2 regions of the Halioglobus japonicus genome follow, and region 1 is predicted to be linked to the other one. Evidence: predicted binding sites of a transcription regulator. Region 1 holds the regulator's gene; the other holds the start of a gene.
The links. The regulator FliA, encoded in region 1, starts transcription of late flagellar genes. The targets are predictions, from matches to a motif close to TAAAGTTATNNNNNNNNCGGCCGATANCC.
Positions count from the first base shown of each region.

Region 1 (10,428 bases):
AACCGCGTGCCGGCACTGCCGATTGTAGTGCTTACAGGCAATGAGGACGATGAAGTGGCGGCATGGGCACTGCGCTCGGGCGCTCAGGACTATCTCCCAAAAAGCCAACTTAGCCCAGAACTACTCTCGCGGGGGATTCGTTACGCCGTAGAACGCAAGGAAATCACCCAACGCCTTCAGGAAGAGCTGGAGCGGACGGCCGAGCAAAACGAGCTGCTGGCCTGCGCAGCACGCTACGACTGCCTCACAGGGCTACCGAATCGTCTGATGCTGCAGGAAGTCGGAGAGCGCGCGATTAAACAGGCACGTCGGAGAAAACACTCGCTGGCGCTTATGTTTCTTGATCTTAACGGCTTCAAGCTGATTAACGACAGCTATGGCCACGATGTCGGTGATGAATTGCTCAAGGGCGTGGCTAGTCGACTAAATTCTCTGGTGCGTCAATGCGATCTGCTGGCCAGATTGGGAGGCGACGAATTTGTCATTCTCACCGACATTCTGCAAGACCTTTGTGAAGTTAAGAGCCTGACTAAACGCATAGAAGGCGCCTTTGACGAACCCTTTCGAGTGGGTGAGATCGATGTCACCTGCCGGCCAGCAATAGGCATAGCAACCTATCCCGAATGTCCCGACCTACCGGCGCTTCTCCGATATGCCGACAGGGCAATGTACAAGCAGAAAAAATACGCCGCTCTCAAACCCACAGAAATTCCACGTGGCGTACCAACACAACCGTTGACGAGAACTGTTCAGTACCACCCCTGACGGTGTCAGCCAACTCATCGACTTAAAGCGCTTGAGTTTCTTCCTCCAGCAGCCCCACCAGGCGCCGGTTACATCGCTTGAGTAACTCCAGCAAAGCACTGACGTCATCGATGCGTCGGTCGAGCGTGGCCATTTCTATGTCGCGGGCGAGATAGGCTACTTTGGAGGCGCTGATATTATCCGCCATGCCTTTCAGATCATGGGCTGCAGTTCGCAAATCACGATAATTGGCAGCCTCCAGCGTATCGTCCATCTGGGCAACAAGGTCTGGAGAGGTACGAGTATAGAGCTCAACAATAGTATGGAATATATCGCGGTTGTGGAGTATACGCCGCTCGAGATCTTCTCGACTCCAGTCTGGCAGGCCTCTCAGGTTTCTTTCTGCCAGCTTCAATTCCTCGCTTTTCGCGGCCAAACTCTGAACCTGGCTTCTCTCGCTTACGTCACTGCCGTCCGCACAGCGCACCAGGCTGAGCTCAAGGGCATTGGGCTCAAGTGGTTTGACTAGGTAATCATTCATGCCCGACTCAAGACACTTGGCACGATCCGCGCCCATGGCACCGGCAGTGACGGCTACAACAGGTACGTTGCGACGCTCAATACCGGCCGTGCCAGCACGAATACGTCGAGTAGCCTCATAGCCATCCATTACCGGCATCTGGCAGTCCATTACAATGGCGTCATACACTTTGCCGCGGTTGCGCAACAAAATATCTATCGCCTCCTGGCCTTGGCGCGCGTAATCAACGTTCGTTCCGTAGCTTTCGAGTAGGCCACCGACCACTCGCAGATTGATCTCGTTATCATCGACAACCATGACCGTCAATGAAGGTAATACCTCCCAGATCTTTCTGCTATCGTCGTCGCCCAGCTCGCGACTATCACCGTGCGTCGGCGGCTGCTCGCCCTCGGCCTGCAGAATCGCATTCTCCAGAGTGAATGGCGTGACCGGCTTCCTCAGAAGAAATACGTTGTCGTCGAAACTTGTTTGTCGCATAAGAATTTCTGGCAGCGGATAGGCAGTTACCAGCACCAGAGGTGGCACAGTACCCTTATCCCGATTAAGCCGATCCCGGATCATGCTGCGATACTCTTCATAGACCCCCAGCGGCACTATTAGTGTATCCAGCGACTCCCACTGGGAGAGTTTCAAATCCATTAAATCTTCACAGAAATGCGCCTGAACTCGTTGCGCATCCAACGTGCGGCGCATGACTGACAAGGCATTTGGACCACTCTCCATGACCACGATACGCCGTTGTTGTAAAACCCCGTCGGCAACAAGACTGGTAACCCGCTCCGGTTCCAACGCACTTAATCGAAGTTCCATGGTAAAGCGGCTGCCACCACTCTCGGGTGCCTCGACATGTAGTTCACCGCCCATCAGTCTGCAGTATTGGCGACCAACCGCGAGGCCCATGCCAACACCTGGCTTCCAGCCTTCGTCCCCGGCTGCCTGACCACGATAGTAGGGATCGAATAGGCTTTCCACCTCAGATGGCGTCACACCCGGACCGTCGTCAAGCACACTCAGATGGAACAACACTTCATCTTCGTAGCCAAGGGATGTGCTACCTAGCACATAGATTTCGCCCTGCTCGGAGAATTTGACTGCGTTGTCCAGCAACGACTCAATCACCGTCCCTACGCGATCGCCGTCGCCATAGATCAGCCCTTCACTCACGTCCACGATATCGACGACCAACTCCAGTCCTTTCTTGGCCGCCCGTGGCGCGATATCTGCCACTACCTTGTTTATCACCGTTGGCAAACTGATCTCGGACTCCTCGAGATCGAGTCGGTCGGCCTCGAGTTTCGACACATCGATTATGCCGCCGATAATGCGACTGAGTTCGGCAACGCTCTCCTCCGCCATCATTAGGCGGTGATTCTGACGTTCGTTGAGCGGATCCTGGCGCAGCAGGCGCAATGTACCAGAGATGCCGTGAATGGGCGTGCGCAGCTCGTGACTGATATTAGCAATAAACCCGGTTTTCAGCTCGTTGGTTGTCAGGGCCAGCTCATGCGCTTTTTCAAGTTCAATAGTGCGTTTACGAACTTCATCCTCTAGCTTCTCATTGGCGGATACCATGCGATGACGCAGAGCGACCTGCCCGCTATTATCAACAATGATGAGTGTAAAAGCCCCTTCGTGGCCCTCATAATCCAACCAGGCCACATTGATCAGTAGCTCCAACTTCTGCCCGGCCACCGTCCAAGTTACCTCGTTGTTACCGTGCCCGCGGTCGGCAAGTTCGTCCAGCACCTCGAAACTAAGCCTGACATCGTCGCCGCAATGCACTCGGCGATATAGATCGTCACCTACGATTTGCTCGTCTTCAAAGCCAAATATCGTCAGGCCCGCTTCATTACACGACAACACTTCGCCATCGGTGGCAACAACCATGACTCCTGCGAGACTGTGCTCTACGATGCGCTCGTATTCGACATTGCTCTGCAAAAGACGGTTTCTCCGATATATAGACTGATAGAGGTAGATACAGAACAGCGACTGAACAACCAAAAGTACAGCACCGGCAATAAAGTTATCCCGGGTCAGCTGTGCATGGTAACTAGCGACGACCTCGGGCTTGCCGATTAAGACCTGGCTGAGTTCGCGAATAATGCCTTCTTCTGCCAGTGGCACTCGCGCCGCGATCACAAACTCGCCGTTCCTCTGATAGGCCTGCATAAGACCACCCTCTTGCCAGCCCATGAGCGATTCAGGTTGAAGCTGGGAATGCAGAAAATCCCTGGCCCTGTCACTGACAACGTCTACACCTAAAAACTGGTTGCGTTCGTCCACCAGATAGCTGGACAGAAGATTCGACGGATCCCTAAGCGCAATGGATTTGGCCCATTTTACGATGCAGTACTGAATTACCATTTGCCCCGCCGGCCGCCCCTGGGAATCGAATAGATGTATCGCAGTGAGCCGCCCGGGGATCGTGTAACTGTTTTCTTCATCAAGCCCTTGTAAGAGCTCAAGCGAGTGGTACCGTATCTCCGTTTCCGAACTCACTACGGCACTGCCCAAGCCTGGCTGACGTAAGGCCGCCATAAGGGCCTCGGTATCGACATACATGCCACTGGTGGGGGTGTCAGATGGCCCGCGTTGAATCGAGTACGTCACCTCATCCAACGACTCATTGACGAAGTAGATACCCTGCATATTTGGATGACTGACCAGAACGTCGGACAGCCATTCGAACAACTCATCATTCGAACTCCCAACCTGAGATGCATCTGAACCCAGGCCCTGGTCTGCAAACGCCCTGACGGGCGGTGAACGAGTTAGGACGGGGCCCATCATGTCGACCCACAGACTGTAAACAGCAACTTCGTTTGCACGAGTCGAGATTAAAGCCGCAGCGGCATGATCAACGTCTCTTTGCAGCTCGCGATATGCCAGCGTAACAGACGCCATGTAGATAAATTGGAGTAATAGCACAAAAACCACGCCACCTATCAACAGCCGCAACGACTCAGGAAGTTGTCTCGGAGTATGTTTCGGTGCAACAAGCGGGTGATTATCGGCCATAGGATATTCCCCAGCGACTCATAGTTTCAATGCTTCAGCAGTGGGTGCGAGATTGCTCAGCAGGTCTAGAAATTCTTTAATATTAAAGGGCTTGGTGAGGTAGCGATCAAAGCCCAATTTTCTCCCTTCCAATACTTCCGCCCGGGTGGCCGAGGCTGTAAGTGCCACTACGGGGATACGCTCAGTGCTACTGTCCTCTTTCAAGGTGCGTAGAACGCTGAAGCCGTCCATATCCGGCAAGTTGATATCCAGAAGTACGATGTCTGGGAGTGTTGAACGCACCAGCTCAATGCCTTCACCACCTGTCGATGCGCCGACCATTTCAATTGAGTCGACAAGATCAATAATTTTTCTCACCAAGGTCATATTCGAGATATTGTCCTCGATGTAAACGATCTTTACTAAGTGCACTCGACGTCCTCCCTAACGTCACCGATATCCGCCTCGAAAATTATAGACGCGATTGAGAAAAGCGTCATCTTTTCGGACCAATAGCTGACGTGTCAGGGCAAAAAGCAGACTAGGGAACTGAATTGGAGATGAGTTCCAAAGTGCCACCCGGGGTTTCGGCAATGGGTGGAAGTTTTTTGTCACGAATCACGATCTCCACACGTCGGTTCGCGGCGCGATTGGCAACCGAATCATTGGGCTTTAGCGGGTGTGTATCAGCATGCCCCACTACCATAAAGCGATCTTCATCAAGCAGCCCATCGCGCATCAGCTCTCGCGCCACAGACATAGCGCGATCAATCGACAACTCCCAATTGGAGTCATAGCCCTCCCCGCGAAAAGGAACATCATCCGTATGGCCCTCTACCGATATCGTACCGTGAACCTCTCGCAAAGCCCAACGTAACTCAGCGATCAGCGGCAGAAAATCCTCATTGAGTACCGCCAGGCCCGAGGCAAAAGATCCGTGTTCACGGATACGGATCGTCACCTGATTATGCGTCGAATCAAATTCCACTTTACCTTCATCAATGCCCTGCTTGAGTACCTTGCGAAGCACTTCCTCCTCGCCAAGCTCTGCCAGTATACTCTTCAGTTCATCGATTTCTTGCGGCCGCATATTCTCGACGTCGTATTCGGACAATTCCTCGCTGTCGGGGTTCCCCAATTGCAGGTTGCGACTGACCTGATCCGTGGTTTGCTGCTTGAATTCAGGCAGAGGCGTGGGTCTGGGTGTACCGGGACTAAACTCCCGGCGAACGACACTGGTCCCCTTGGGGATCTCCATCGCAGGCACATCCCGCTGCACGCCAAAAGCTAGTCTCATAGATTCAGAAAGCTTCTTGTACTTGACAATATCCATTTGCGAGAACGACAGCAGCAATACGAAAAAACAAACCATCAACGACATAAGGTCGGCAAATGTTGCCATCCATGCCGGGGCGCCGCTGGAGCCTGAGTTTCGCGAGCTCACGCGGCGGCCCGCGAAGCCTCAGCTACTTCTTCTGTTTCCTCCCCCTGCGGCTGGGGCTTTAAATACACTGCTAACAGCGTTTCAACAATACGGTAATTCAATCCATCCTGGATAGCGAGAATACCGTCCAGGGAAAGCGCATTACTGCGTGCTTCCTCGTCTTTTCGCAGGCTGAGCTTGTCACCAATCGGTTTGGCAAACACATTGGCCAGCACCGCACCATACAAGGTTGTTAACAGGGCCACTGCCATCGCCGGACCGATACTCTTTGGGTCATCCATGTTCGATAGCATCTGCACAAGCCCAATCAGCGTGCCAATCATACCCATCGCCGGCGCAACGTCCGCCGCCGCATAAAATACTTCGGCGCCCCAGGAATGGCGATCCGCCGTCTGCTGCGACAACTTGCTCATACGCGCCTCGACAGATGCGCGGTCCATACCGTCAACCAGCATCACCACCGCATCCGCCAGGTACGGGTCGTCTATCTCTAGCCGCTCGAGTGCCAGCATGCCTTCCTTGCGCGATAATTTGGACATCTCTACGAGTGTATCGACCTGCTCCTGGGGAGGCACGAGGCGATATTTGAAGGCGCGGGAAGCCACACTGAAAGCATTGAGACAATCGTGCAGGGAAAATTTCATCATAACGACGAACAGGGTTCCCACCAGAACAATTAGTAATGCCGGCAAGTTGATGAACGTGGCTGCTGAGCCACCGAGCCCAATAGCCAATGCAACTACTATAACTGCACCCACCATCCCTATAAGCGTCGCCGAATCCATTTGCCTTTGCCACCACAATTAAACAATTCACCTAAGCAAATGATCGGCCCGCAAATCCAATACTTGAGCCCGGGGGTTAGGCTCAGTTCACCTCCATAGTTCGTCCCAGCCGTGAACGGATGCGGGCCACGGCCTGACTATGCAACTGACATACTCTGGATTCACTTACGCCCATCAGCGAGCCAATTTCTTTCAGATTCAGGTCTTCCTGATAATAAAGCGCCAGCAGAAGTCGCTCGCGCTCAGGGACGGCCTCGACGGCCGCTACCAAATGTTCATGTTGTTCCTCATAGAGGGCGTCCAGATAAGGTGTGCCATCTTCATCAGCGTCGTCACCCGGCTCCCACCCCTGTTCAGCCAACTGCGCCAGCGGCAGAATAAGGCCGTTATTGGTATCGGCCAGAAGATGCAGGTAGTCCTCCAGATCAATTCCCATGGCGGCTGCAATATCAGATTCCGAAGGCGGATGCCCCAAGGATTGCTCCAGCCGCGACACCACGGCTTCCATTTCCCGGGCGCGACGACGAACGCTGCGCGGCAACCAGTCACGCGAGCGCAACTCGTCCACCATCGCACCGCGTATACGGGCACTAGCATAGGCCTGAAATGGGGTGCCATTGTTCTCATCAAAACGCTGCATCGCTTCGAGCAAACCGAGATACCCCGCCTGAACCAGGTCATCCAACTCTATGCTGGCCGGCAACCGCACCCTGAGGCTCAGTGCGTGACGGCGTACAATCGGAATATATTCCTCGGCCAAGTCACGCTGCTCAAGCTGTCCTTTTGCCGTATACATCGTTTCTTCCATCCCTGACAGCCGCGTTGAGCGCCATCGTTTCATTGTCTTTACGTCAGGGATTCTAAAGCGTGTCGATTTTTCGAAAGCCGGGAATACGGCGTGCAATGTGAATCAATTCCCCGGTTCAGCCATTCAATAAACACAGATTAATGTCGCATCGCCCGGCAGCAACAGTAACCAGGTTGTCGAGTAGACCTTTGTGCGGCAGACCTGTGTCGTGCAGCGCCAGAACGCGCTCTGGACCACCGTTGCCGGCTATCCACTTTAGATGGGAGTATGCTTTCTGGAAAGCATGGATATCAGAGTCTATCCACAGGGCCCAGCGAGGACATCGAAGCACTTCGGGACCGGCGGTCAAATCATCGTCGGTGGCATCGATAATCTGCCACCCACCCGCAGGATCAAGCCACTCATAGCCAGCGCGCGACCATTCCGCCATGCGCCGCCCCACATAGTCGGATTCATTGGGGCGCCCACAACCACAAGGGTCTTACCGGCATTATCGCCGCACACTTGACCGTCACCCGCCTGGTCGCGAGCCTGCCGAGCGCGTTTCATTGCCCAGTCCCTTAGACTTGCTGCTTGATCGCTCATCGCTGTTAATTCGTGTTTGCCGGGACCAACAACTCCCGCGCTATCATGAGAAAAGTAAGGGATTCCAGAAGAGTATCGGCGCTGCGCGCGTCAACTTGACCCTGCATTGCTGCCAGTTCGGCCCTTAAATCATAGTCATCCAGATGGTCGCTATGCTGGACACGCAGCGCGGCCGCAGCCAAACCCTGTGCGACAAATCTGCGCAGGCCCTCACAGCACTGGAAGCCAGGCACCTGGGTCAGTTGACGGTAGCTGAAGCTTGCCAAATCACTAAAGCGCTCCAAGCCGATAAGCGCGGGGATCACGGTCTCATCTTCCATACATTCAGAACTTATCCAGTATTTCGAGATAAGGGCTTCACCCGAGGCATCAGCCCTGATGGTTACCAGCCAGAGTCGTGCATTGAGTTGGGCTACCTTGCGCATACTCGGCCCAGCCAGCCGGACAGGTATCTGCCGCAACTCCATCGTGGTGTCATGCCCATCAAAGTGCAGCGGCTCCCGGGCATGCAGTTCAGCTACCGAGACCAATTCTCGTACAGCCGCAACCTCGTCGTTCGTCCACACCTGGGTATCGGGCGAAGCCTGTGCAAGCCAACAGCTCTCATAAAGACGGATGACCGTGTCAATATCTGGCAACTCGGGAAATATTTGCAGCACTGCACGAAATCGTGCCTGCAACCATATCATGCTGTGCTCGCCCAGCGTCCCGCAATCTGCAATAACTGGCCGCAGGCTGTCATCCAGCAACAGACTGTGGCCAGGGACATTGGCTCCATCGCACTGCAAATCACCCTCCGCGCCCCAAAGCACCGCTGGACGACACAACGCTGTTAGCTGCGTCTGCGTCGTCAGTTCCTCAAACCTGGCTTGTTGCCAAGCTGGGTTCAGTAGTGAAATATCCCAGGCAGCCTCAAGCAGCGGGAAACCGGGTACAGCATCTCGCAGTTTATCCAGGCATAGCTTGACTTTTCGGCCACGCTGAAACAGCTCTCTAGACCAACCCGAGGGCGGCAGCGGCACTTGGTAATGGCGCGAAGCCTGCTGTGAAAACGCGCGATCCAATGCCATATCTATCAGTGCAGACATGTCAGGCTCATCGAGATCTTCAGGCACCCGCTGGCCGGCGGTCGTGTATAGCGGCAGCAGTCCAAAACGAATTACAGCATCCACTAGCAGCCCGGGCTACACGCCTCATCAAGTTTTGTCAGAATACAGCGGTTGATGGAGCTACCGGCCGCCAGCGCACTGCGTTGATATGCTTCTACTACTTCCTCAAGTGTCAAAGGATGGCAATTGCCACACAGCAGTAGTGCAAATTCCAGAGCACTGGACGCAGAAGTTAGCTCGCTGAACTGCTGCATAATCCGAGCATCACGCTGACTGAGGCCTGAGGTATCCACCAGCACAAAGCGCTTATCACGAAGTTCGTGCAGCGCCTGGCGCAGAGCGACTCCGTCTGCGACTGAACAAAAACTCACATCAAGCAATTGGGCGTATTCACGCAAGTGATCCTGCGCACCAACGCGGAAAGCATCCGCACTGATTAGGCCCACTTCTTCACTACCATGACTCATGACATAGCGAGCCGCTATTTTGGCGATGGTCGTTGTTTTTCCAGATCCGGTCGGGCCTACCAGAACGAGAATGCCACTGTCCTTGCCTTTACGCTCGAAAGTGTCGTCATGTGGCAACTGCGCTCTCAACTGCTGTCGCAGCCAATCCCGCATGGGCTCTTCCTGCCAGTTCAGCTCTTGCAATCTCTCGGGGAAGCGCAACATCAGGTCACTCTGGAGAGCTTCACTAAGGCCCATATCTCTAATTAGCGACTGTAATCTGGCCGCGTTACTGGTTCCCGGTTGCAGCAGCCTGGTTGAGCTGGCAATCATGCCCTTCAAATCGCGAACCTCTGACAACAGCTGAGCATTTCTATCTTCTGTACACTCACCCGTTGTGGCAGCGACACCAGGCGCAGGCGCCGCCAACACAATGTCACCCTGCGACGGCACCATATCGCCCTCTCTCGCCGCAACAATCTCCACTCCGCGTTCAGTCTCGCGATTGGTCATAATCAAGGCGGCGTCTCCGAAAGCAGATTTCACTTTGCGCAGTGCATCGCGATGACTATTACCTGTAAAGCGACGTACGCTCATGAATTACCTCCTAACCAGTTGGTGATTCGAATCGTCTTATCAATGGGAATTTCGGTATCAGACATCACGGCTATACCGGGAATGCGGTTCTGGAGTAAGCTGTTCAACATTCGCCGCAAGACCTGACGAACAACAACCACGGGGGCGCCCCCCTGCTCTTCCTGTGCATGTAACGCTTGTCCGGCCAGGGTAATAATCGTTTCTCCCAGACCAGGATCCAAGGCGCCACTTTCGGTGGCCTGCATCAGTAAGTCTTCGAGTTGCTGATCGAGCCCTATCACCTGTAACTCGGTCTGGGCACCAAACCACCGCTGGGTAATCGTTCGACCCAGCGCCACTCGGACTTTTTCCAGAACAGTCACCAGGTCT
Region 1 covers NZ_CP019450.1:1,580,398-1,590,825, reverse strand. Annotated here, with positions in the region: gene BST95_RS07595 (diguanylate cyclase response regulator) at 1-765, shown strand, start outside; gene BST95_RS07590 (hybrid sensor histidine kinase/response regulator) at 788-4,078, opposite strand; gene BST95_RS07585 (response regulator) at 4,325-4,717, opposite strand; gene BST95_RS07580 (MotB family protein) at 4,827-5,687, opposite strand; gene BST95_RS07575 (MotA/TolQ/ExbB proton channel family protein) at 5,726-6,514, opposite strand; gene BST95_RS07570 (RNA polymerase sigma factor FliA) at 6,597-7,310, opposite strand; gene BST95_RS07565 (hypothetical protein) at 7,438-7,752, opposite strand; gene BST95_RS07560 (hypothetical protein) at 7,913-9,079, opposite strand; gene flhF (flagellar biosynthesis GTPase FlhF) at 9,079-10,059, opposite strand; gene flhA (flagellar biosynthesis protein FlhA) at 10,056-10,428, opposite strand, start outside.

Region 2 (10,428 bases), 1.8 Mb from region 1:
GAGTGATGCCGCCAAAATTACTGCCGGGTTGAATCACTTGCCAGGAGTGGCTGAACTCAGGAATTTCCCGCCAGATATCGACCACCTTGTTGAGGTAGAAATCGGAGTATTCCAGGTTGGCGTAGCGCGGGGCATTGCCCACCATGAAGATACCGCCGGTATCTTCCTCTGGTGCCAATTCTTCCTGGGCCAGGGCAAACAGCAAGGGCAGACTGGCGAGCAGGCAGAACGCCAGCAGCAACACAGCCCCACGGTTGGCCAGGCAGGCATCCAGGATACCGCGATAGGCTGCGACCAATTGCTCAAAACGGTGGTCCAGCCAGTCTGCAAAACGTCCCTGGTGCTCGGCGTCCTTGAGCACCCGCGAGCTCATCATGGGACTGAGAGTGAGTGCCACTACACCGGAAATAACAACTGCCCCGGCAAGCGTCAGTGCGAATTCACTGAACAGGGCGCCGGTGAGTCCGCCAATAAAGCTGATGGGGGCGTATACGGCTACCAGTGTGAGCGTCATCGCCACGACCGGCAGGGCAACCTCGCGCGCCCCCTGCAGGGCCGCATTGTAGGGGGTGGCACCTTCCTCGATATGTCGGTGCACGTTCTCCACCACCACAATCGCATCGTCCACGACGAGGCCGATCGCAATCACCATGGCCAGCAGTGTGAGCAGGTTGAGGGAGAAGCCCATGGTCCAGATCAGGAACACCACGCCGATCAGCGACAGTGGTATGGCTACCAGGGGAATGAGCACGACCCGGAAAGAACCCAGGAACAGGTAGATCACCAGAATGACAATGAGCACCGCCTCGATCAGCGTTGCGATAACCTCTGACAGTGCTTCGTCGATGACAACCGAGCCGTCCCAGTCGAGCAACATTTCCATGTCTGCTGGCAGCATCGCCTCGATCAGTGGCAGCGTGTCGTGGATCGCCCGCGAGACTTCCAGTGGATTGGCATCGGGCGCGGGTGTAATAGACATGAATACCGCGTCACGACCACTGGATAGCGATTTAAACTGGCGCGACTCGGCATCCATTTCCACGTCGGCCACGTCACCCAGACGAATGCGCTCGTCGTCGACCTGGCGCACCACCAGATTGGCAAAATCATCCGGTGATTGCAGGTCGGTGCGGGCATCTACGGTTACCCGCACCATCTGGCCCTCGGTGGCCCCTGCAGCGGAAATGAAATTGTCGCGCCGAATAGTGTTGTTGATGTCTTCCGCTGTCACGCCGAGAGCGGCCATGCGCACAGGGTCTAGCCAGACGCGCATGGCGAGGCGCCGGGAGAAGATGCCAGCCTGGCCAACGCCGGGCAGTGTTGCCAGTTCCGGTTGGACATTGCGAGACAGGAAATCCGTCACCTGGTATGCGGTCATCTGCTCGCTGTAAAAGCCGATGTAAATCATCGCTTCGGCGCCTGATGCATTGGAGATTACTGGATCTTCGATCTCCCGTGGCAGGTCACCCCGGGCTTCGTTTACCTTGGCGATGACCTCATTGAGCACGTCGGTACTATTCTCACCCAGGCGTACATGGACGGTAATCGAAGACACGCCTGGCTGGCTGTCAGACACCATGTACTCGATGCCCTTGGCACCGGCGATCTTGATCTGCAATGGGTTGGTGACGAACCCCTGCACGGTGCGCGCGCTGGCGCCCGGGTAGTAGGTTTCGATATAGATAACGCTGCGCTCAAGCTCGGGAAATTCTCGGACACCGACCTTTGACAGGGAGGCACCCCCGAGCAGCAGCAACAGGCTGCTGACGACAATGGCCAGGACCGGGCGTTGGATGAAGCGATCGGTAAACCTCATTGGGTGAAGTCCGCCGGATTTTCTTCCAGCACAATCCGGGCGCCGCGATACAGCTTATTCTGACCGACGCTGACAATACGCTCGCCGGACTCTACCCCGCTGCGAATCTCAGTTCGGCCATCTCGCACTTCACCGGAGCGTATTACCCGGGGCATGACGAGCAAGCCTTCGTCGTCGTTAGTGACCACGTAAACGGTATCGCCCTGGGCAGAGTAGGTGACGGCAGTCTCGGGCAGGGTGACCACGTCGCGTGCCTGATCGAGGTCTATATCCAGTTGCGCGAACATGCCGGGCAGCAGTCCCTCGCTATCACTGAGCAGGGCCCGCAGCGCGAGGTTGCGGGTGCCGGTGTCAACGGCGGCGTCGACGGCTTGCAGCGTTGCCGCAAAGGTCTGCTCTGAGGAGGCTGTGCGCACGGCAATGTCGAGGCCGGCGCGAAGTTCGGGGTAGTGGCGGGCCGGGACCGAAAAGTCCACTTCCAGTTGGGATAAGTCCTGCAGCGTCGTAATCGATGTGCCGGAATCGATATAGTCGCCGGCCTTGACCTCGATAATGCCGACGCGGCCGGCAAAGGGAGCCACGATGCGTTTGTTGCCCAGCTGTGCTTCGATCTCGGCAATGCTCGCCACCGCTGCATCCAGATCTGCCCGGGAGCGATCGTACTGGCTCTGGGGAATAGATTTCTGCTTGATCAGACTTTCATCGCGCTCATACAACTGTCGCGCCAGTACCAGGTTGGCTTCTGCCCGGCGCTTGCTGGCCTGCTCTAGGCTGTCGTTGAGGGTGAGCAGCAGTTGGCCTGCCTCTACCTCCTGTCCGGAGGCCACGCTGATGTTGGTCACTTCACCGCTGGCTTCCGCAGCGAGGTTGGCACCATTGACCGCGCGAATAGTGCCTACCGCCTGCAGCACCGAGGGCCAGGTTTCCATTCTTGCGGTCGCTGCTGCGACCGTAACCGGCGGAGGACTGAAGTCAGTGTTCGCAAGAACGCTGAACTTGTTATAGAGGTAGCCTGAAATGCCACCAAAAATCACCAGCAGAATGAGCGAAACGTACAGATAAGCGCGCAAATTGGACCTCGGTTTGTATTTTGGTTTGTAAGTGTCTGTATTTTAAGTGCTTTTCAACTGTTTACCCAGTCTTGACCAACTAGTCACTAATGTGGACAAAGATGGTACGCGATCCTGCGGGTAATTGGATTGATTGTGGTCAAATCTCGACCGGGTGCGACCGATAAAACGGGTATGCCCGGCGCAGCGAATGTTTTATGCTTGGGCTCCCCACGTGGTTTCAAAACGCAATAGAGGTATCCCGGTGCGCAAATCCCGCAAGCTGAAAAAGCTCGAGAAGCGAATGTATAAGGCTGACAGCTACGAGCAGTGGCGCGAGGCCGCTCTGGAGCACGACGAGATTAGCGGCGCCAAGCGCTGGCGCGAGGTGGACCAGAGCAGTCAGTATGATGCTTCCCAGATTCGCCTGCGTCTGGACCGGTTGCGCACACTGCGTGCCCGCCACGATTACCACGGTCTGCTTTACACCCTGAACGAAGGTATCCACGGCAATATGGGTGGCATGGGACGTGCCAGTTTATACCGTCGGGCCAATTTCGGTACCAAGCGCCTGATTGAGCAGTACATTGACGAAATCGACGAGTGCCTGCGACTGTTAGCGGAGCTGCCCGCTGACGTGATCGACGTACAGGAAAAACTGGATTTCTTCTATCGCGCGAACATCTGCTTCGGCCGTTCCGCACTCATGCTCTCAGGTGGCGGGATACTCGGCTTTTACCATCTGGGCGTCGTAAAAACTCTCATGGAGCAAAACCTGCTGCCAAGGGTCATTTCCGGCTCCAGTGCCGGTTCAATCATGGCCGGTGTCGTGGGAACCCATTCTGACACCGAGCTCGAACACTTTTTTGAGCCCGCCAATGTGCACTTCGAGGCGGAGAGCGAGGCCAGTGCCTTTACCCGTATGTTCTTCGGCGCCAACCCGCAGATTGATGCCGGTGATCTCGAGCGGCTGATCGCGCGCATGGTCCCTGATATGACGTTTCAGGAAGCCTATGAAAAGACAGGTCGTCAGATCAGCATCACTGTGGCGCCCGCTGAGCCGCATCAACGCTCGCGCCTGCTCAACGCCATTACCTCGCCGAACGTGCTGATTCGCTCCGCCGTCATGGCCTCGTGCGCTGTGCCCGGCGTCTTTCCTCCGGTAACCCTGATGGCCAAGAACATGCACGGGGAAGCGCAGACCTATCTGCCCACTCGCAAGTGGGTGGACGGCTCTATTGCCGACGACCTGCCGGCCAAACGCCTGTCGCGCCTTTACAGCACCAACCACTATATCGTCAGCATGGTGAACCCCATCGCTACGCCGTTCCTCGATGCGGATCAGGACCGCAGTCCCCTGACCCGGGCCCTCGGTTCGCTCGGTGTCGGTGTCGGCCGGGAATTACTTAATTTCTATCGCGGCATTGTCCAGAAGCAGGGCGACAACTGGCCCCGGTTCAACTGGATGCTTAATACCGTCCACGCCTTAATGGACCAGGACTACAGCGGGGATATTAATATTGTCCCCAGCTTCAAGTGGTACAACCCTACCAAACTGCTGGCGCATATCTCTGAAAATGATCTGATTGAATTGATGGAAGGTGGGGAGCACTCAGCCTATCCCCAGGTGGAACAGATTCGTCTGTGCACCCGCATCAGCCGCACGATGGAAGAAATACTGGTGCGCTTTGAATCCGGCGATCTGCGCCCGGATACGGTCGAGGCGAATCGCCCACGGGCATCGCGTCGCCGGCCGCCACCCACCCGTACCGATCGCGAGGCCTTGCGTGAAAAGCGGGCCACGGTAGAGCCTGCTACATCCAAGAAAAAACGCGCCGCGGCCAAAAAGAAACCGGCAACCAGGCGCAGTCCGCCGGCAAAAAAGCCTGAGGCGCCCGCTGAAGCAGCCTGATACTGCTATAGTAGGGTGACAGGCAACCACGAGGAAAATCTCTATGCCAGGACCCAGCGTTATCGGCGATTGTATGCGCCGCAATCCACTGACGATTGGTAGCGACGCCAATCTGGTGGAAGCGATTGAGAAGATTGTCGAATACAAGCTCACAGGCCTCACGGTGACCGACGACGAGGGTCGCGCTGTGGGCATTCTCTCTGAACTCGATTGCATCAAGGCGGTGCTCACCGCGGTGTACAACGATGGCGATCCTGAGCAATCATTCGTTCGGGATGCCATGAGCACCGATCTGGCAACCGTGTCGCCGCAAGACGGTATTGTTGAAGTGGCTCAGGCCATGCTCGATACCCGCCAGCGCCGCCGCCCGGTATTGGAGGACGGCAAGCTGGTTGGTCAGGTGAGTTCCAGCAATATTCTATGGGCGCTGATGGAGCATTCGCGGCGCAAAATTTTCGACGCCCGTTAGCCGATTTGCCGCTCTGCGCCCTCCCAGTATGGGGCGCGCAGAATTTTCTTGAGTATCTTGCCCGACGGGTTGCGCGGTAGTTCTTCGATGAGTTCCAGTTTGCGCGGAATCTTATAGCCGGCAATGTGCTCGCGCAGGAATGCAATCATTGTCTCAGCGTCAAGCTGCGCACCGTCACTGAGTACGACAAAGGCCAGCAACGCCTCGCCAAACTTGTCATCGGGGACACCGATCACAGCGACATCCTGTACCGCCTCGTGCTTGGCCAGGGCATTCTCCACTTCTACCGGGTAGATGTTTTCCCCGCCGCTGACGACCATATCTTTCATACGATCTTTTAGATACAGGTAGCCTTCATCATCCATGTAACCTGCGTCACCGGTGTGTACCCAGCCGTCGGTGAGGTTGGCCGCAGTGGCGTCGGGCAGGTTGTAGTAAGACAGCATATTGGTATCGGAGTACAACCAGATTTCTCCGATGTCGCCCCGTGGAACTTCGTTGCCTTCCAGATCGACCACTTTGGCGCGCCCACCCACCGAGGGGCGGCCGCATGAGCGCAGCAGTTCGGGGCGCCCTGCCAGTGCCTTGCGGTGATCGTCGGCGGTCAGATTGACGACAGTACCGGTAGTCTCGGTCATGCCGTACATCTGAATAAAGTCGCACTGGAAAATCTCCAGGGCACGGCGCAGCACCGATTCAGAAATCGGTGACGCACCGTAGAACACCTGCTTGAGTTTGCTGAAGTCCCGCTGCTCGATGTCCGGTAACTGTAGAACGGCCATAATCATGGCCGGCACCATGAACACGTTATTCACACCGTACTGCTCGATGTCGTCGACAATCCGCACCGGGTCGAACACGCGGTGCATCAGTGTGCGTATGCCGTGGGTAATGTTGTACACAATCGACCCGGTGCCACCGATATGGAACATGGGGGCGCAGAGAATGGTGGAGTAGCCGGGGCTCGGTCTGTGCGGCGTCGCCGTGGTATTCATGGCAGCGAGCGACAGCATATTAAAGTGCGAGCTCACCACACCTTTTGGGTTGCCGGTTGTGCCGCTGGTGTAAAGCTGTACGAAAGGCTGGTCAGAGGCTACATCTTGATCGGGATTTGTGGTCGGGAAGTCGGCGCTCCAGTCGTCTAGCACCAGGGTGTTGTCAAATCCCTGGGAAATGATCTGGATTTCATCGTCGATCTGGCGGCGCAGGTCTATGAGTGTTTCGTCCATACCATCGAGTGCCAGCAGTGCGCGGCACTGGGCGTCGCCGATAATGTAGGCGAGTTCGGCGGGTGCCAGTCGATAGTTGAGCGAGACGCTGACGGCGCCGATCTTACTGGTGGCCATATACAGCAGCAGGTGCTCCAGGCTGTTTTCACCGAGAATTCCCACGCGCTCACCAACGCTAACACCGAGCTCGAGCAATCCATGGGCGAGTCGATTGGCGCGGGTGTTGATGCTGCCATAGGTGTAGGTTTGGCCTTCGGTGGTCAGGCAGGGAAGGTCGGGAGTATTGCGTGAATAGTACTCGAGATAATGATGAACCAGCATGCTGTTGTGTAGCACCTTTTTGTTAGAATTTATGGCCGTTGGGGAGTCTGCGGGGTGTGGTCAGCTGTGTCAAATCAGCTGTGCTATCGTAGCCGCCATGAATTTGCTTAAGCAGGTTTCACTAACTATAACTATTGCAATGCAATCTACGCTGCGAATGTCGAGGGTAATATAGAGATATTCGTACTGTGCGTGGTTGTAGAGCAAACAAAGGGGGCACTATGAGCGATAACGAACAGCCCGGTCACGCGATGACCGTGCAGGAATTCACCGATGCACTTATCAGAGTGGGCCTTGTGGCCCTGATGGTTGTGGCGTCTTTCCGGGTGTTCAGCCCGTTCCTCAGCCTGATGATATGGGCATTGATTCTGGCGGTGACAATATATCCATTGCATCAGGGACTAGCGGCGCGCCTTGGGGGCAATCAGGGGCGCGCATCGACGGTAATCGTTATCGTCGGCCTGCTGGGTATTGGTATTCCTGTTGTGCTGTTGGGCGGTTCGCTGGCTGAGCATGCAACATCCATTGCCGACCGCTATCACGCGGGCACGCTGGAGTTGCGCCCGCCCAAGGAAAATGTGGCGAACTGGCCGGTCGTTGGCGAGGATGTTTATAACGCCTGGTCTGCTGCTTCGGAAAACCTTCCGGCGTTTATTCAGGCGAATAAGACTTCCTTGGAATCCCTGATAACCAGTGGTATGTCCGCGGCCAAGAGTACCGTGGGCACTGTTTTGCTGTTCCTGGGTTCACTGATTGTCGCCGGCATTATGATGGCGTTTGGCCACAGCGCCAATGATGCAATGGAGAACATTGTGACGCGGATCGTTGGTCCTAAACACGGTGCGGAGGTGCATAATCTGGCGACCATGACGACGCGTTCAGTGGCTGCCGGGGTGCTGGGTGTGGCCTTTATTCAAGCAGTGCTGGTAGGCATTGGCTTGCTTGGCGCAGGCGTGCCAGCTGCGGGACTGTTGGCGCTGGTGGTGTTGCTTCTGGCGATTATGCAATTACCGGCGGCGCTGGTGGTGATTCCTGTGGTCATCTGGATATTCAAAAATGGCGACAATTCCCAGGTCATGGCGATCGTCTGGTCGGTTTACCTGGTCGTAGCGGGTCTTGCCGATAACGTGCTTAAGCCCATGCTGTTGGGCCGTGGCGTCGAGGCACCCATGCCGGTCATACTGCTCGGTGCGCTCGGCGGAATGATGTCCATGGGCTTTGTTGGCCTGTTTGTTGGCGCGGTTATTCTCGCTGTCGGGTATCAGCTGTTCATGAAGTGGGTGGCGATGCATGAGGCCGAGGAAGCTGCCGAGGCCGCCGCTGCAGCCGCCTCAAATGAAGAGGCTGAGGCATCGGAATGAGGCTGTGGGTGAGGGCGCTCGCGACGGGTTGCGGCCTGCTCGCGCTGCAGGCCTGTACCAATCTCGGACCGGACTATGAAGAACCCGCAGTAGATTGGATCGACACCTGGGCAACCGACCTGTATGGCCAGGCCCTGTCGACGTCTGATGAGATGGACGATCTCAGTTTCTGGTGGGAGGCTTTCAGTGACCCGGTACTCAATGACCTGATCTCGACCGCCAGAAAAGAGAATCCGACGTTGCGCCTGGCTGGACTTTCGGTGCTGGAGAGCAAGGCATTATTGGGCGTGGCCACCGGCCTGCAATATCCGCAGGTTCAACGCGCCAGTGGTTCCTGGGCGCGCACCGACAGCTGGCCTACAGAAGGTGACAATTCCGGCGACCACTCCGACCTCAACGCCTACGATGCCGGTTTTGATATCGGCTGGGAAATGGATTTCTGGGGCAAGTACCGCCGCAGTATTGAATCTGCTGACGCGGCATTTTTTGCGTCTGTGACCAACCAGCAGAATGCCCAGGTGTTACTGGCGGCTCAAGTAGCCCAGGCTTATTACTCCTGGCGCACAACCGCACGCCTGATCGATATAGCGCAAGAGAATGCGGCGTTACAAAAGCGTAGCTTGGAGATTACAACCGCCTTGTATGAAAGCGGCCAGTCGGCAGAGCTTGACGTGCAGCAGGCCCGCACGCAGTATCTGGCCACGTTGTCGTCCATTCCCAACTTTGAGATCGCCCTGCAGCAACTGGAAAACGCGCTGGCAATTCTGTTGGGACGCGAGCCTGGTAATGTCCCTGAGCTGGATGCCGTGCCCGCCACCCTGCCCAATCTCAATCCGCTGTTTATCGAAGCTTACCCGGCGGTGCTGTTAATGCGGCGGCCAGATGTTCGCACCGCGGCCTGGACAGTTGCTGCCCAGTCCGCCCAGATTGGTGTCGCCAAGGCCGATCTTTACCCGTCGATCTCGCTGTTTGGCACCATCGGCTGGTCGGGCAATTCGCTGGATGTCACCAACGATACCCTGGGCACGGCGATTGGCCCCAGTTTTACCTGGAACCTGTTCAACTACGATCGCATTGAAAACAGCGTACGCGTCCAGGATGTTCGCCTGCAGCAGACGATTCAAGCCTATCAGCTGACGGTGCTGGCTGCCGCATCGGAGATTGATAACGCCGCGGTGAGCGTGGTGAAAACTCGGGAACAACAGGCCTTGCTCAGTTCGGCACTGGAAGCGGCAGACCGCTCACTGGCACTGTCTACCAAGCGTTACCAGGAAGGTTACTCGGACTTTCAGCGCGTGCTGACTGCGCAGCAGTCGCGCGCTGCAAGGTCGTCTGCGTATGTGAGCAATCAGGGTGAACATATCAATTCGGTGATCGATTTTTACCGGGCGCTGGGCGGTGGGTGGCAGCCCGCCGAAGCCGAGGATCTGGTGCCGGAAGAACTGCGCCAGATTATGCAGGAGCGCACCGATTGGGATGGCATGCTGGATGATCCGGTACCGCTGCCCGAACAATAATTCGCGATGAAATCAGGTGAACTATGAGCGACACTGAAACACAACAAGATGAAGCTCCAGAGGCCGACGCCGCCGTAAAAAAGGGTGGGTTGGTGATTGCGGTGGTCATTCTGCTTAGCCTCAGCTGGTACCTGGCCTCTGATCGCTATACCCCCTATACCACCCAGGCGCGAGTACAGGCTTATGTGATCGGTGTTGCCCCACAGGTGTCGGGCATCGTTACCGAAGTGCTGGTAGAGACCAACTCCCGGGTAGAGGCCGGGCAGCCGCTTTTCCAGATTGATACCTCACAGTATGAGATTGCGCTCGCCAAGGCGCGCTCGGATTATCAGAATGCCCTTAGTCAGGTCGATGCCGGAGATGCTGCAGTAGAAGCAGCGAGAGCCAATTTGCTGGCCGCCCAGGCGAACCTGGAAAAAGCACAGAAAGATACTGATCGCCTCGAGCGTCTTTATAAGGAAGATCCAGGCACCATTTCTACCCGGCGCCTGGAGGTGTCTCGGGCAACCCTGGATCAGTCCCGGGCCGCTGTCACCGCTGCAGAGGCGGGTATTCAGCAGGCGATTAACGCCAAGGGTGGCGAGTCCGATGAGGAGTTCAACACCATTCTGGCGATTGCCAGAACAGGCGTTGAAAAAGCTGAACTCGATCTGGCCCACACCACGGTGACGGCCACAGATCGCGGTGAAATTACCGACCTTAAAGTGGACGTCGGGTTATTCGCCGGTGCCGGACACCCGGTGATGACGTTGAT
Region 2 covers NZ_CP019450.1:3,369,280-3,379,707, reverse strand. Annotated here, with positions in the region: gene BST95_RS15930 (efflux RND transporter permease subunit) at 1-1,816, opposite strand, end outside; gene BST95_RS15925 (efflux RND transporter periplasmic adaptor subunit) at 1,813-2,886, opposite strand; gene BST95_RS15920 (DUF3336 domain-containing protein) at 3,131-4,777, shown strand; gene BST95_RS15915 (CBS domain-containing protein) at 4,821-5,246, shown strand; gene BST95_RS15910 (long-chain-fatty-acid--CoA ligase) at 5,243-6,796, opposite strand; gene BST95_RS15905 (AI-2E family transporter) at 7,018-8,157, shown strand; gene BST95_RS15900 (TolC family protein) at 8,154-9,674, shown strand; gene BST95_RS15895 (HlyD family secretion protein) at 9,698-10,428, shown strand, end outside.
Region 2: the regulator FliA is predicted to act here: its motif matches at 3,027-3,055, upstream of BST95_RS15920 (DUF3336 domain-containing protein).